Regions from separate parts of the Enterobacter quasiroggenkampii genome, predicted to be linked through region 1. Evidence: predicted binding sites of a transcription regulator. Region 1 holds the regulator's gene; the other holds the start of a gene.
The links. Region 1 encodes PhoB, which activates phosphate uptake and scavenging genes when phosphate is short. Its sites were predicted from a motif close to CTGTCATAAAACTGNCNNAT; they were not measured.

Region 1 (7,958 bases):
TGAAGGCGCGCGGCAGCAGAGAGTGCAGCACTTCGTCTTTCAGCGAATCTTTTTCGGTCTTTTTCAGCTTGCGGCCCTGCTCGGCTTCCAGCTTGAAAATTTTCGCCTCGAGCGCCTGCTTAACCACCGGCGTGGGCAGAATCTTCTCTTCTTTACGGGCGCAGACGATGATTTGACCCGTGCTGCTGGCGTGGGTCAATGCATCGCTTTGTGAACCCATTGGCGGAACCCAACCGGTTTTTGCCATATCCTGGCTACCGCAAGGGGAAAAGGTATAAGCGGCTAACTGTTTTTCCATCTCTTCTGCACGCAGCGAAACGTCGCGGCTGAGACGGTAAACCATCAAATTTTTGAACCACAGCATGATAATTTCCACGGCCTTGTCGTTAAATCAGCGGGCATGATAACGAATTGTCGCATCGCTTGCATTGCTAATCGGGATGCGTGCTTCTACTCTGTTGATAATCAAAATAATGAGGAGAGTCTTGTGCGTATTGGCATTGATTTGGGCGGCACCAAAACAGAAGTTATCGCACTGAGCGAGCAGGGGGAACAGCTGTTCCGCCACCGTCTGCCTACGCCGCGCGATGATTATCACCAGACGATCGAGACCATTGCCAGGCTGGTTGAGATGGCCGAGCAGGCCACAGGACAAACCGGCAGCGTCGGGATGGGGATCCCGGGGTCGATCTCGCCGTATACCGGCGTGGTTAAAAATGCGAACTCCACCTGGCTCAACGGTCAGCCGTTTGATAAAGATTTAAGCGCGCGCCTGAACCGGGAAGTGCGTCTGGCCAACGATGCCAACTGCCTCGCCGTCTCTGAGGCCATCGACGGCGCGGCGGCCGGTGCCCAGACCGTGTTTGCGGTGATCATCGGTACCGGCTGCGGCGCGGGCGTGGCGTTTGGCGGGCGTGCCCATATCGGCGGTAACGGCACGGCGGGTGAGTGGGGACACAACCCGCTGCCGTGGATGGATGAAGACGAACTCAAATACCGCACTGAAGTCCCGTGCTACTGCGGAAAACAGGGATGTATTGAGACGTTTATCTCCGGTACCGGTTTTGCGACCGACTACCATCGCCTGAGCGGCCAGCCGCTCAAGGGTAACGAGATCATGCGTCTGGTCGAAGCGCAGGACCCGGTGGCGGAGCTGGCGCTTAGCCGCTACGAAATGCGGCTGGCGAAATCGCTGGCCCACGTGGTGAATATTCTCGATCCTGACGTGATAGTGCTCGGCGGCGGCATGAGCAACGTCGATCGGCTGTACGCCACGGTGCCGAACCTGGTGAAGCAGTGGGTCTTCGGCGGCGAGTGTGAAACCCCGATCCGCAAAGCGCTGCACGGGGACTCCAGCGGCGTGCGCGGCGCGGCGTGGCTGTGGCCAGAATAAACGTTTATTCCCTCTCCCTGTGGGAGAGGGTCAGGGTGAGGGCATCAGACCGCACGCTCCCCCCATTCATTCCACCGCAAATACCTTATCCAGCTTGCTATACCCCAGCCCGTTAATCTTCTTCACTTTGATCTGCACCGGAATACGCTCTTTCATCGCCTCTACGTGGCTGATCACGCCGATGGTTTTCCCGGTGGTGTTCAGCGTGTCGAGCGCATCCAGCGCGGTATCCAGCGTCTCACTGTCGAGCGTGCCGAACCCTTCATCCAGGAACAGCGAATCGATCCGCGTTTTATGACTCACCAGATCGGAAAGCGCCAGCGCCAGCGCCAGGCTGACCAGGAAGCTCTCGCCGCCGGAGAGGGTGCGGGTATCGCGGACTGCATCCGCCTGCCACGTATCCACCACTTCCAGCTCCAGCGCGTCGCTGGCCTTACGCTGCAATAAATAACGCCCGTGCAGACGGTTAAGCTGCTGGTTAGCAAGCCAGACAAGATTGTCCAGCGTCAGCCCCTGGGCGAACTTACGGAACTTGTCGCCGGTGCTGGAGCCGATCAGCGCGTTCAGGTACCCCCAGTCATCCGCCTGGCGCGCGGCCTCTTCAATTTGCTGCATCAACGCCAGCTGGTGCTGCCGGTTATCGCTGTCCTGCTTAAGCTGCTGACGGATCTCGCCCTGATGCGTGGTGTTCTCGCGCAGCTGTTGCGCCAGCTGCTGCAGCTGGCTTTGCAGCGTGGGTACATCGGCGTCGAGCCCTTGCGGCCTCTGCGCCAGATGTGACTGTAGCTGTTGGTTCGCTTGCCCGCACAGCGCCGCGGCCTGCTGTATCTGGTTTTCCAGCGACTGTTTCAGCTGTTCAAGGTGGCGAATAGCATCGTCATCCAGCAGGGCGGCAAGAAACGCGTCCTGGTCGGTAAAGCAGCTCGCCGAGAGCGCCGCGGTGAACTGCGTCTGCGACTGCTGCAGGCGCTCTCGCTCCAGCGCTTCCTGCTGCTGTTGCGCGCTCAGCTGGCTTTGCAGCGACACGCATTCGTCGTGGATGGCGCGCCAGTTATCAGGAATAACCGGTTCGGCGTCTTCGCTGTTCGTTGCCGGAAGCGCGTCGAGCAGTGGCTTCAGGGCGTTTATACGTTCCTGAAGCACGCCGTGCTGCGTTTGTTTCTCCTGCCACTGCGCGAATTCAGCTTCACGGGCCTGAAGCCAGGCGGCTTCCTGACTCTCTTCAGGTGCGTTAAGTGAGAGCGCGAGCAGGGCATGCTCCAGCGCCTGCCGCGTGGCCGCCAGTTGCTGCTGATACTGCCGCTCCTGCGCTTCCTGTTCGCTCAGCTGGTTCTGCAGAGTCAGCCGCTGGCTGAGCTGATAAAGCTGGCGCTCGTAATGTTCCTGTTCGTTCAGCCATGGCGCAATATCGTCCTGAATATTCAAGGTAATGTTCAGAGACGTGCAGGCCGCCACCCACTCTTTAGTGAGCGCTTGCTCTTCCTGAGAAAGCGTCTGCGCGTCGTCTGTCTCGCGCTGGATCTGCTGAGTCAGGGCATTGACCTGTCCCAGCACCAGCAGGCCTTCCTCTCTAAGGGCGGCGACCTCTTTTTCCAGGGCATCACGGCGGCGCTGGTTATCCGTCAGCTCAAGCGACTGATATTGCTCAACGGCCGGATGTTCGCAGGAACCGCACAGCGGACAGGGTTTGCCTGCCTCAAGCTGGGAACGGTAATGCTCCAGCTTCTTAATCGTTGCTTCGGTTTCGCACAGGGCTTTTAGATCGAGATAATGCTGGTTTTTCTCTTTGTACTGCTGGCGGCGCAGCGTCAGCGTTTCATTAAGCTTACTTTGTTCAGCCTGCGCCTTCTGCACGCTTTCACTGCTCTGGCGCAGGCGCTTTTGCAGCGGCTGATAGCGGGCATGCAGCGACGTCAGCTGCTGGCGCAGCGTGCGTAACCGGGACTGCTGCTCCATGGCCGCGCTGACCTCATCCGCCGTCAGCGTCAGCGCATTTTCCGGCATCGCTGCCAGCCTGTTGCGTAATTCACCTATCCGCGCAGCAAGCGAGGCTAACTGCGTTTTATCGCGGTTAAGCTGCGAGAACTGGGCACGCCAGCCTGCAATCTCCTGGCCTAACAGACGATAGCGCTCGTGCTCCGCCAGCCACTGCGCCAGCGCCGACAGTTCGGCCTGTCGCTGCTCGTGGTCACGCAGGGCGGTATTGCGGATACGTGAACGCAGCGCGGTTCTGGCCTGTAAGCGAGTATTTACTTCGATAATTCGCTGCTGGGTTTGCGTCAGGCGCGCGGTTTGCTCCTGCTGATGATCCCAAAGCGGCCGAAGCTGGGCGGCGGGGAGAGCAAGCTGCAGTTTTGCCAGTTCAGGCGCAGCGTCCGTCAGCGCCTGTTGCGCCTGCTGCTGCATCGCGGTGACGCGCTGTTGCTCGCGCACGAGCTCATCATGGCGCGTAAGCCACTGAAAATCTTTCTGTTGGTTTTGCTGCTGTTCCAGCAGGGTTTTCTCTTCGTCAGTAAGTGCCTGCAAACTTTGCTGTAACTGCTGCTGTTGTTCTTCGCTCAACAGCACGACGCCCGCCGCCTGCGCCTCGCACTTTTCAAGCACGATGCGGGCGGCTTTGTGTTTCTCAAACACCATGGCGGAAATCTGACCGTAGATTTCGGTGCCGGTCAGCTCTTCCAGCAGCTCGGCGCGATCGCTCGGTTTGGCGTTGAGAAAGGCAGCAAACTGCCCCTGAGAAAGCAGCATGGAGCGGGTAAAGCGCCCGTAGTCCAGCCCGGTGAGCGCGGCGGTTTGCTCCAGCTTATCCGTCACTTTGTCGGCCAGGATTTTGCCATCTTCGCAGCGCGCCAGCTCCACGCGCGGCGCCTGCAGGTTCCCGTCCGGCTGGTTGCGCGCCCGGTTTTGGCTCCAGAAGGCGCGATAGGCGGTGCCTTTTACCTCGAACTCCACTTCCGCCAGACACTCGGCGGTGTCGCGCGTCATCAGGTCGTTTTGCGCCTGGGAGACCTTCTGCAGTCGCGGCGTTTCGTGATAAAGCGCCAGACAGATGGCGTCGAGCAGGGTGGTTTTACCTGCCCCGGTCGCGCCGGTGATGGCAAACAGCCCGTTGCTGGCAAACGGCTCAGCGGTAAAATCAATTTTCCACTCGCCCTTGAGGGAGTTAAGATTTTTCAGTCGCAGGCTCAAAATTTTCACGCGTTTTCTTCCTCATCATTGAGCGCATGCAGGGTATGGCTGAACAGTTCGCTGAGCCTTGCGCGCTTCGCCTCGTCGATTTCCTCCTGCGAGAGTCTGCGTTCAAACACCTCTTCGACCCCCAGTTCACTGAGCGTTTCGCGTTGAGCGCTTAACAGGATTTTCTCGCGCTGCTCGCGGCTGCGGCGCACCAGCAAGACCTCAACCGGCAAATCTTCGGTCAGCGCCTGGATTTTTCGCTGCATATCGTGCAGGTAGTCGTCGGTGGTGATTTCGATGTCCAGCCAGATGGGGGGATCTTGCTCGACGCCGCGCCACTGCTCCAGTTGTGCGGTGATGGCATTGAGATCGCCTTTCAGCACGGCCAGCGGTTGAGTAACGGGCACCTCCAGCGTGTCGACGGCGCTGAGTTTTCCGTCGGAGAAGGTCACCAGATGTACGGATTTGGCTTTGCCCGTTTCGTCAAAGCTGAGCGAAAGGGGCGAGCCGCAGTAGCGGATGTGCTCGCAGCCGCCGACGATCTGCGCCCGGTGAATGTGCCCGAGCGCAATGTAGTCGGCGGGCGGGAAGTGCTGCGCCGGAAAGGCATCCAGCGTGCCGATATAGATGTCACGCACGGCGTCACTTTTACTGGCCCCGACGGTGGTGAGGTGCCCGGTCGCAATCACCGGAATCGACTGGTCACCGCGCAGGGCACAGGCTTCGGCGTGCTGCTGGTGGTAATAGTCGGTGATGGCCTGCAACAAATGTTGCTGCTTTTCCGCGCCCGACAGCCCCGCCTGGCTTTGCACGATGTCGCGCGGACGTAAAAACGGTATCGGACACAGCACCGCCCCCGGCGACCCGTCGCGCTTTTTCAGGATCTGCGGGGCGTGCCCGGCGCTGGCGACGACGGTGGTATTGAGAAACGCCAGGATGTCGCGGGATTCATTCAGCGTTGCGACGGAATCATGGTTGCCGGCGACGATCACCAGATGACAGCCGGTTTGCTGCAGATTCACCACGAAGCGGTTATACAACTCGCGCGCATAGCTCGGCGGCGAGCCGGTATCAAAGATGTCTCCCGCCACAATAATCGCGTCCACCTCGTGCGTCCGGGCCGTTTCCAGCAGCCAGCCCAGGAACGCTTCATGTTCAGCCGCACGGCTTTTGCTGTAAAAATTTTGACCCAGATGCCAGTCCGAGGTGTGAAGTATGCGCATAGCTGATCCGTGGCAAAAAAGAGAAAGCAGGATTATAAACGTTCAGAGAAGGGAAAATAACCGCTGTAATAAAACAACGGTTTGCCCGTTAACGTGGTACTGTTTTTCATAAATCTGTCATAAATCTGACGCATAATGGCGCCGAATTACAAACTTGTAACGTAAATAAGATAAGACAGGGCAAAGTATGGCGAGACGTATTCTGGTCGTAGAAGATGAAGCTCCAATTCGTGAAATGGTGTGCTTCGTGCTCGAACAAAATGGCTTCCAGCCGGTTGAAGCAGAAGATTATGACAGTGCAGTGAACCAGCTGAATGAACCCTGGCCCGATCTGATTCTGCTGGACTGGATGCTGCCCGGCGGCTCCGGACTGCAGTTTATCAAACACCTGAAGCGTGAAGCGCTGACCCGCGATATACCGGTTGTGATGCTCACGGCGCGCGGAGAAGAAGAGGATCGTGTGCGCGGTCTGGAGACCGGCGCGGACGATTACATTACCAAACCGTTCTCCCCCAAAGAGCTGGTGGCCCGCATTAAAGCCGTAATGCGCCGTATTTCGCCGATGGCGGTGGAAGAGGTGATCGAAATGCAGGGGCTGAGCCTTGATCCGACGTCTCACCGCGTGATGACCGGTGAAAATCCCCTCGACATGGGGCCTACCGAATTTAAACTCCTGCACTTCTTTATGACCCACCCGGAACGCGTGTACAGCCGCGAGCAGTTGCTGAATAACGTCTGGGGAACTAACGTGTATGTCGAAGACCGGACGGTTGACGTACATATCCGCCGCCTGCGAAAAGCACTGGAACTGAGCGGCCACGATCGCATGGTGCAGACGGTCCGCGGCACGGGTTATCGTTTTTCTACCCGTTTCTGAACAATGACAGGAGTGTGACGCGTGCTGGAACGTCTGTCATGGAAAAGGCTCGTCTTTGAACTGATCTTATGCTGTATTCCGGCCTTCATTCTGGGGGCCTTTCTTGGACACCTGCCGTGGTTTCTGCTGGCGTCGGTCACCGGGCTGCTCATCTGGCATTTCTGGAACCTGCTGCGCCTCTCCTGGTGGCTGTGGGTTGACCGAAGCATGACGCCGCCGCCGGGAAGCGGCAGCTGGGAGCCGCTGCTGTACGGTCTGCATCAGATGCAGATGCGTAATAAAAAGCGCCGCCGCGAGCTGGGAAGCCTGATTAAGCGTTTTCGCAGCGGTGCAGAATCGCTGCCGGATGCCGTGATTCTGACGACCGAAGAAGGGACGATCTTCTGGTGTAACGGCCTGGCGCAGCAGCTGCTGGGCCTGCGCTGGCCGGATGACAATGGACAGAATATCCTCAACCTTCTGCGTTATCCCGAGTTCACGCTGTACCTGAAAAAGCGTGATTTCTCCCGTCCGCACAATCTCAAGCTCAATAATGGTCGCCATCTTGAGATCCGCGTGATGCCCTACAGCGATAAGCAGTGGCTGATGGTGGCGCGCGATGTCACCCAGATGCACCAGTTGGAAGGGGCGCGTCGTAACTTCTTCGCCAACGTCAGCCACGAACTGCGAACCCCGTTGACCGTGCTGCAGGGCTACCTGGAGATGATGCAGGAGCAAACGCTGGAAGGTGCGCCGCGTGAAAAAGCGCTGCACACCATGCGCGAGCAAACGCACCGGATGGAAGGCCTGGTTAAGCAGCTGCTGACGCTCTCGAAGATTGAAGCGGCGCCAACGCTCGCGCTGAATGACACCATTGATGTCCCGATGATGCTGCGGGTCGTGGAGCGTGAAGCGCAGACGTTAAGCCACAAAAAGCACCACCTGACCTTTGACGTCGACAACACGCTGAAGGTGCTGGGCAGCGAAGATGAGCTGCGCAGCGCCATTTCCAACCTGGTGTATAACGCGGTGAATCATACGCCGGAGGGGACGGATATCGTGGTGCGCTGGCACCATACCCCAACGGGGGCCGAGTTTAGCGTGGAGGACAACGGGCCGGGGATTGCGCCGGAGCATATTCCGCGTCTGACCGAGCGCTTCTACCGTGTGGATAAAGCGCGATCGCGGCAGACGGGCGGAAGCGGCCTCGGGCTGGCGATTGTGAAACACGCAGTCAACCACCATGAAAGCCGTCTCGATATTCAGAGTACCCTGGGCAAAGGAACCCGCTTCAGCTTCGTTATCCCGG
Region 2 (7,958 bases), 1.0 Mb from region 1:
CACGGTGTAATCCTGCTTCAGCTCGGTGATCAGTTCTTCAATACGACCGGTTGAAATCGGGTCCAGCGCTGAACACGGCTCATCCAGCAGCAACACTTCCGGGCGAATCGCAATACCGCGCGCAATGCACAGACGCTGCTGCTGACCACCGGAGAGAGAGTACCCGCTCTGGTGCAACTTATCTTTGGTTTCGTTCCATAATGCGGCCTTGGTCAAAGCCCACTGCACGCGCTCATCCATATCGGCACGGGAGAGCTTTTCAAACAGACGCACACCAAACGCAATGTTGTCATAAATAGACATCGGAAACGGCGTGGGTTTCTGGAACACCATCCCCACTTTCGCACGCAGCAGGGCAATATCCTGAGCCTGGGTCAGAATGTTTTCACCATCGAGGATGATTTCCCCTTCAGCGCGCTGCTCCGGATAGAGCGAATACATTTTGTTAAAGGTACGCAGCAGCGTGGATTTCCCACAGCCGGACGGACCGATAAATGCCGTGACCTGGTTCTTTGCGATATCCAGGTTGATGTTCTTCAGGGCATGGAATTTGCCGTAGTAGAAGTTCAAATCACGAACCTGAATCTTACCCGGGGCAGTATCAACCATACTCATTGACTCATTTCCTCATTCGGCGCCGCGATCTGCCGCGCCGTAAAAAATTAACCGTGTTTCTTCTTCGCGAAAATGACGCGCGCCAGAATGTTCAGCAACAGTACGCAAAGGGTAATGATCAGCACCCCGGCCCAGGCCAGTTGCTGCCATTCCGCGAAGGGGCTCATCGCAAATTTAAAGATCGTCACCGGCAGGTTGGCGATCGGCTGCATCATGTCCGTGCTCCAGAACTGGTTGGAGAGGGACGTAAACAGCAGCGGTGCCGTTTCACCCGCGATACGCGCCACCGCCAGCAGGATACCGGTCATGATCCCGGAGACCGACGCCTTCAGCGTAATCGCAGAGATCATCTTCCATTTCGGCGTACCCAGCGCGTAAGCCGCTTCACGCAGGCTGTCCGGCACCAGTTTCAGCATGTTCTCGGTGGTTCGAATCACAATCGGCACCTGCAGCAGCGCCAGCGCAATGACGCCCGCCCAGCCGGAGAAGTGTTCCATCTGCGCCACCACCACGGTGTAAACGAACAGACCCACGACGATAGACGGGGCTGACAACAAAATGTCGTTAATGAAGCGAATCACTTCCGCCAGCCAGGATTTACGGCCGTATTCTGCCAGGTAGATCCCCGCCATGATGCCCAGCGGCGTGCCGAAGACCGTCGCCCAGAGGATCAGCAGTCCGCTGCCCGCCAGGGCATTCGCCAGGCCACCACCCGCCGTGTTCGGCGGCGGCGTCATTTCGGTGAACAGCGACAGTGACATTCCGTCAATCCCGCGAACGACCGTCGAGAAGAGGATCCAGACCAGCCAGAACAGGCCGAATGCCATCGTCGCCATAGAGAGCGTCAGGGCAATGCGGTTTTTCATGCGGCGTCTGGCCTGCATTTTGCGGCGGGATTCCGCCAGTTCAGCAGTTGCTTGCATTTCGAGAGTGGCCATTAGCGTGCTCCCTCATTTTTAGCGAGACGCATAATCATCAGCTTGGAAATCGCCAGAACAATGAAGGTAATAACGAACAGAATCAGACCCAGCTCCATCAGCGCCGCGACGTGCAGACCCGATTCCGCTTCCGCAAATTCATTCGCCAGCGCAGAGGTAATACTGTTACCCGGCATATAGAGCGACGCGCTGTCGAGCTGGTAGGTGTTACCGATGATAAAGGTGACTGCCATGGTTTCACCCAGCGCGCGACCTAAGCCCAGCATCACGCCCCCGATCACCCCATTTTTGGTGAACGGAAGGACGATGCGCCAGATCACTTCCCAGGTGGTGCAGCCGATACCGTAGGCCGACTCTTTCATCATCACCGGCGTTTGTTCGAAGACATCGCGCATAACCGCCGCAATGTACGGAATAATCATGATGGCGAGGATCACGCCAGCCGCCAGAATGCCGATACCGAAAGCCGGGCCAGAGAACAGGGCCCCCACAAACGGAATGGCAGAGAGGACGTTACCCACCGGTTCCTGGAAGTACGTGGCGAACAGTGGCGCAAAGATGAACAGGCCCCACATGCCGTAGACGATACTCGGAATAGCTGCCAGCAGTTCAATGGCGATCCCCAGCGGACGACGGAGCCAGCCCGGCGCCAGCTCCGTCAGGAACAGGGCAATACCAAAGCTTACCGGAACCGCAATCAGCAGGGCGATGAACGAGGTCACCAGCGTGCCGTAAATTGGCACCAGGGCACCGTAGATGTCGTTCGGCGCGTCCCACTCTTTGGTCCACAGGAAGGAGAAACCGAATTTCTGGATGCTCGGCCAGGAGGAGAAAATCAGAGACACGATAATGCCGCCCAGCAGCAATAGCACAATCAGCGCAGCCAGTTTGACCAGCGCGCTGAAAATCATGTCACCTTTTTTACCCGGAGGGTTAAATGCAGGCTTGGTTGCAGCCATAAATTACTCTTCTGTTAAACGCGTTTACGAAATCGCCGGGTGGCGCTTGCGCTTAGCCGGCCTACAGTCGGAACCGTAGGGCGGGTAAGCGCAAGCGCCACCCGCCATTTTCGTCAGAATGCTAAATTAATACAATGCTTTACCGCTGCTGTCTTTTACGTTGGTTTTCCATGCAGCGCGAATCTGCTCAACCACGTTGTCCGGCAGGGTGGCGTAATCCAGAGCGTTAGCCTGTTTGCCGCCGTTTTTGTATGCCCAGTCGAAGAACTTCAGCACTTCAGCGCCCTGCTCAGGTTTCTTCTGCTCTTTGTGCACCAGGATGAAGGTGGTAGAGGTGATTGGCCATGCACCTTCGCCCTTCTGGTTAGTCAGATCCTGCGCGAAGGATTTGCTCCAGTCAGCGCCTTTGGCGGCGTTAGCAAAGTTCTCTTCGGTCGGGCTAACCGGTTTGCCGTCGGCAGAAACCAGTTTGGTGTAGGACAGGTTGTTCTGCTTCGCGTACGCATACTCTACGTAGCCGATGGAGCCAGGAAGACGCTGTACGAACGCGGCGATACCGTCGTTACCTTTACCGCCCAGACCGGTAGGCCAGTTAACGGTAGAGCCGGAGCCGACTTTAGATTTCCACTCTTCGTTCACTTTCGCCAGGTAGCTGGTGAACACGAAAGAGGTACCGGAACCATCCGCGCGGCGAACCACGGCGATGTTCTGAGAAGGCAGCTTCAGGCCTGGGTTGAGCTTAGCGATCGCTTCGTCATCCCATTTTTTGATGTTGCCCAGGTAGATGTCACCCAGCGTTTTGCCGTCCAGCACCAGCTCGCCCGACTTCACGCCCGGCAGGTTGATGGCCAGAACCACGCCACCGATCACGGTAGGGAACTGGAACAGGCCTTCCTGAGCCAGTTTGTCATCTGACAGCGGAGCGTCAGACGCGCCGAAATCAACCGTGTTCGCGGTAATTTGTTTCACGCCACCGGAGGAGCCGATACCCTGATAGTTAACCTTGTTACCGGTTTCTTTCTGGTAGGTATCCGCCCATTTGGCATACACCGGCGCAGGGAAGGTTGCACCAGCGCCAGTCAGGCTTGCTTCTGCAAATACAGAGAACGCGCTCAGAGATAAGGTCGCGGCGACAACAGTTGCGACAGTGGTACGCATAACTTTCATAATGTCTCCTGCAAGATTTTCGTAAATCGTTGTTTAGTGGCTACGATGAGCAAAATAGGACAAACAGGTGACAGATAAATGTACGAATTATGACAGTTTTATGACAATGAAAATTTAACTTAAAATTAAACAAAACAAAGCTTAATTTTCATCGAGTTAGCCACTTTTATGACAGGTTGTTTTCAGAAATATTTTCTTTATGTGACACTGAAAAAAGTAGCTGAAGATGACAAATTGTCATTATTAAAAATGAGAAAGGATTGATGAAAAACAAACCAGGCAGGATAAAAAAGCTCCACCCGAAGGTGGAGCCTGAAGGGTTTATTCTACAGTGACCGATTTCGCCAGGTTACGCGGCTGGTCGACGTCGGTGCCTTTGATCAGCGCCACGTGGTAAGCAAGCAGCTGCAGCGGAACGGTGTAGAAGATCGGTGCAATCACCTCTTCCACATGCGGCATCTCGATGATGTGCATGTTGTCGCTGCTGGCGAAACCGGCATCTTTGTCGGCGAAGACGTACAGGACACCGCCGCGGGCGCGCACTTCTTCGATGTTAGATTTCAGTTTTTCCAGCAGTTCGTTGTTGGGTGCCACAACGATGACCGGCATATCGGCGTCAATCAGCGCCAGCGGGCCGTGTTTCAGTTCGCCTGCCGCATACGCTTCAGCGTGAATATAGGAGATCTCTTTCAGCTTCAGCGCGCCTTCCAGCGCAATCGGATACTGATCGCCACGACCCAGGAACAGGGCGTGATGCTTGTCAGAGAAATCTTCCGCCAGGGCTTCAATGCGTTTGTCCTGAGACAGCATCTGCTCAATACGGCTCGGCAGCGCCTGCAGACCATGAACGATGTCATGCTCAACGGAAGCATCTTCGCCTTTCAGACGCGCCAGCTTCGCCACCAGCATCAGCAGAACGGTCAGCTGAGTGGTAAACGCTTTAGTGGAGGCCACGCCGATTTCGGTACCCGCTTTGGTCATCAGCGCCAGATCGGATTCACGCACCAGGGAAGAGCCCGGGACGTTACAGATGGCCAGAGAGCCCAGGTAACCCAGCTCTTTAGACAGTCGCAGCGCAGCCAGGGTATCCGCCGTTTCACCAGACTGGGAAAGGGTGATCATCAGGCTGTTACGACGCACCGCAGATTTGCGATAGCGGAATTCAGACGCAATTTCCACATCACACGGCACGCCAGCCAGGGATTCAAACCAGTAGCGAGAGACCATACCGGAGTTGTAGGAGGTGCCGCAGGCCACGATCTGAATGTGCTCAACCTTGCTGAGCAGTTCATTCGCATTTGCACCCAGCTCGCTCAGATCCACTTCACCGTGGCTGATGCGCCCGGTCAGGGTGTTTTTGATGGCGTTTGGCTGCTCGTAAATCTCTTTCTGCATGTAGTGACGGTAAGCGCCTTTGTCGCCCGCGTCGTACTGCAGGTTAGATTCGATCTCCTGGCGCTTCACCTGCTCGCCTTTGGTATCGAACACGGTCACGCTGCGGCGAGTCACTTCGGCGATATCCCCCTCTTCCAGGAAGATAAAGCGGCGGGTGACCGGCAGGAGCGCCAGCTGGTCAGAGGCGATAAAGTTTTCACCCATGCCCAGACCGATAACCATCGGGCTACCGGAACGCGCGGCCAGCAGCGTGGACGGATCGCGGGAATCCATGATCACCGTACCGTACGCACCGCGCAGCTGAGGGATAGCACGCAGCACCGCCTCACGCAGTGTGCCGCCCTGCTCCAGCTCCCAGTGCACCAGGTGAGCAATCACTTCGGTGTCCGTTTCAGAGACGAAGGTGTAGCCGCGCGCTTTCAGTGCTTCGCGCAGCGGTTCGTGGTTTTCGATAATGCCGTTGTGCACAACCACGATGTGTTCAGACACATGCGGGTGCGCGTTGCCTTCAGACGGTTCGCCGTGCGTCGCCCAGCGGGTATGCGCAATACCGGTTCCCCCGTGCAGCGGATGTTCTTCCGCGGCCTGGGCCAGCATCTGCACTTTACCGAGACGACGCAGACGGGTCATATGACCTTCTGCATCGACGACAGCCAGACCGGCAGAGTCGTAACCACGGTATTCCAGACGACGTAAACCTTCGAGAAGGATTTCAGCAATATCACGCTGCGCAACTGCGCCAACAATTCCACACATAATTTATATTCCGAATTTAGGCATTATGCCTGCGTTGTCGCTGACCTGTATTTGCCCTTTCCGGGCGCCCCGAGCCTTGTAGAGAGTGGGGTTATTGTTATGGGTACTGCTTGTGGGGGGAGATATATATTTATCTCCTCTCCCGGGTTTGCCTGATGACGGCTACGCCTTATCAGGCCTACTCAATCGTAGGGCGGGTAAGCGTAGCGCTACCCGCCTTGCTGTTACTTTTTCTTCACCGGGCGTTTCCAGCCCTGCTTGCTGACCTGCGGAACGCGGCTTAATACCAGCTCGTTCTCGGCCACATCGCGCGTTACGGTTGTTCCAGCGGCAATAGTCACCCCGTTACCCACAGTAACAGGCGCCACCAGCTGCGTATCGGAGCCAACGAACACGTCATCACCAATGATCGTTTTAAACTTATTGGCGCCGTCATAGTTACAGGTAATCGTCCCTGCACCAATATTCACGTTATTGCCAATTTCCGCGTCGCCCAGATAGGTCAGATGGCCGGCTTTAGATCCTTTACCCAGACGCGCTTTTTTCATCTCCACGAAGTTACCCACGTGAGCGCCTTCCAGCAGCTCAGCACCCGGGCGCAGGCGCGCAAACGGGCCGATAGTACAGGCCACGTCCAGACGGGCATCTTCCACCACGCTGTACGGGCTGATTTCGCAGTCGTCACCGATGATGCTGTTTTTGATCACGCAGCCGGCGCCAATTTTGACGCGGTTGCCCAACGTCACGTTACCCTCGAGGATAACGTTAGTATCAATCTCAACGTCACGCCCATGAGATAATGAGCCACGCAGATCGAAACGCGCCGGATCGCGCAGCATCACGCCTGCCAGCAGCAGTTTTTCAGCCTGTTCGGACTGATAAACACGCTCAAGGCGGGAAAGTTGAAGACGGTTATTCACCCCTTCGGTTTCGCTGATGCGCGCCGGATGGACTGCCGCAATCTCGCGCCCTTCGTGGTACGCCATCGCAATAATGTCGGTGATGTAGTATTCACCCTGCGCATTGTTGTTGTTGAGCTTCGACAGCCAGCGCTTCATATCCGCGCCATTGGCAATCAGGATACCGGTGTTGATCTCCTGAATCTGACGCTGCGCCTCACTGGCATCTTTATGCTCAACAATACCCGTAACGTTGCCGTTTTCACGGGTGATACGGCCATAACCGGTTGGATCGTCCAGCACGACGGTTAATAAACCGATGCCGCCCTGCGGTTTGGCTTCACGCAGGCGAGTCAGTGTTTCAACAGAGATCAGCGGGACATCGCCGTAGAGCATCAAAATGTCTTCGTCATCCGCAAAGAAGGGCGCTGCCTGCTGCATGGCATGGCCTGTACCCAACTGTTCAGCCTGAAGCACCCAGTTGAGCTTGTCGTCGCTCAGCGTCTTTTTAAGCAGATCGCCGCCGTGGCCGTAGACCAGGTGAACCTGATTAGCACCTAGTTCATTCGCTGCATCAATGACATGCTGCACCATTGGCTTTCCTGCAAGCGTGTGAAGCACTTTAGGCAGGTCGGAATACATGCGGGTCCCTTTGCCTGCGGCAAGGATCACCACGCTCATCGCACTGTTTGACATACGCATCCTGACGGTAGTTTGAGTGAGAAGTAAAAACGTTTGATGCTTAAAATTCTACATCTTTTTCAGCATGAATTAAGGCCGAAAAAAAAAGCCAGCCTGTTATCCAGACTGGCTTTTGTGCTTTTCAAGCCGGTGTTACATCGCTTTTTTGGTCAACTCGATAACGCGCAGTTTCGCGATCGCTTTGGCCAGCTCCGCAGACGCCTGAGCGTAATCCACGTCACCATGAGAGCTGTTAATGTGCTCTTCAGCCTTACGCTTCGACTCCAGGGCTCGCGCTTCGTCGAGATCCTGGCCACGAATAGCGGTATCGGCCAGAACGGTCACACTGCCAGGCTGCACTTCAAGAATGCCGCCGGACAGATAGATAAACTCTTCGTGACCGAACTGTTTAACGATGCGGATCATACCAGGCTTAATGGCGGTGAGCAGCGGTGCGTGACCCGGGAAAATACCCAGTTCACCTTCACTACCCGTTACCTGGATTTTCTCGACCAGACCAGAGAACATTTGTTGCTCTGCGCTGACGA

Region 2: pstS (phosphate ABC transporter substrate-binding protein PstS) is a predicted target of PhoB. The motif match lies at 3,767-3,786, and genes of this name have one in related genera.

Annotation. Positions count from the first base shown of each region.
Region 1 is NZ_CP143745.1:1,585,088-1,593,045, forward strand. Features, by position in the region: gene rdgC (recombination-associated protein RdgC) at 1-364, opposite strand, end outside; gene mak (fructokinase) at 488-1,393, shown strand; gene sbcC (exonuclease subunit SbcC) at 1,460-4,591, opposite strand; gene sbcD (exonuclease subunit SbcD) at 4,588-5,793, opposite strand; gene phoB (phosphate response regulator transcription factor PhoB) at 5,981-6,670, shown strand; gene phoR (phosphate regulon sensor histidine kinase PhoR) at 6,692-7,958, shown strand, end outside.
Region 2 is NZ_CP143745.1:571,210-579,167, reverse strand. Features, by position in the region: gene pstB (phosphate ABC transporter ATP-binding protein PstB) at 1-615, opposite strand, end outside; gene pstA (phosphate ABC transporter permease PstA) at 663-1,553, opposite strand; gene pstC (phosphate ABC transporter permease PstC) at 1,553-2,512, opposite strand; gene pstS (phosphate ABC transporter substrate-binding protein PstS) at 2,639-3,679, opposite strand; gene glmS (glutamine--fructose-6-phosphate transaminase (isomerizing)) at 4,001-5,830, opposite strand; gene glmU (bifunctional UDP-N-acetylglucosamine diphosphorylase/glucosamine-1-phosphate N-acetyltransferase GlmU) at 6,055-7,425, opposite strand; gene V1572_RS02780 (F0F1 ATP synthase subunit epsilon) at 7,564-7,958, opposite strand, start outside.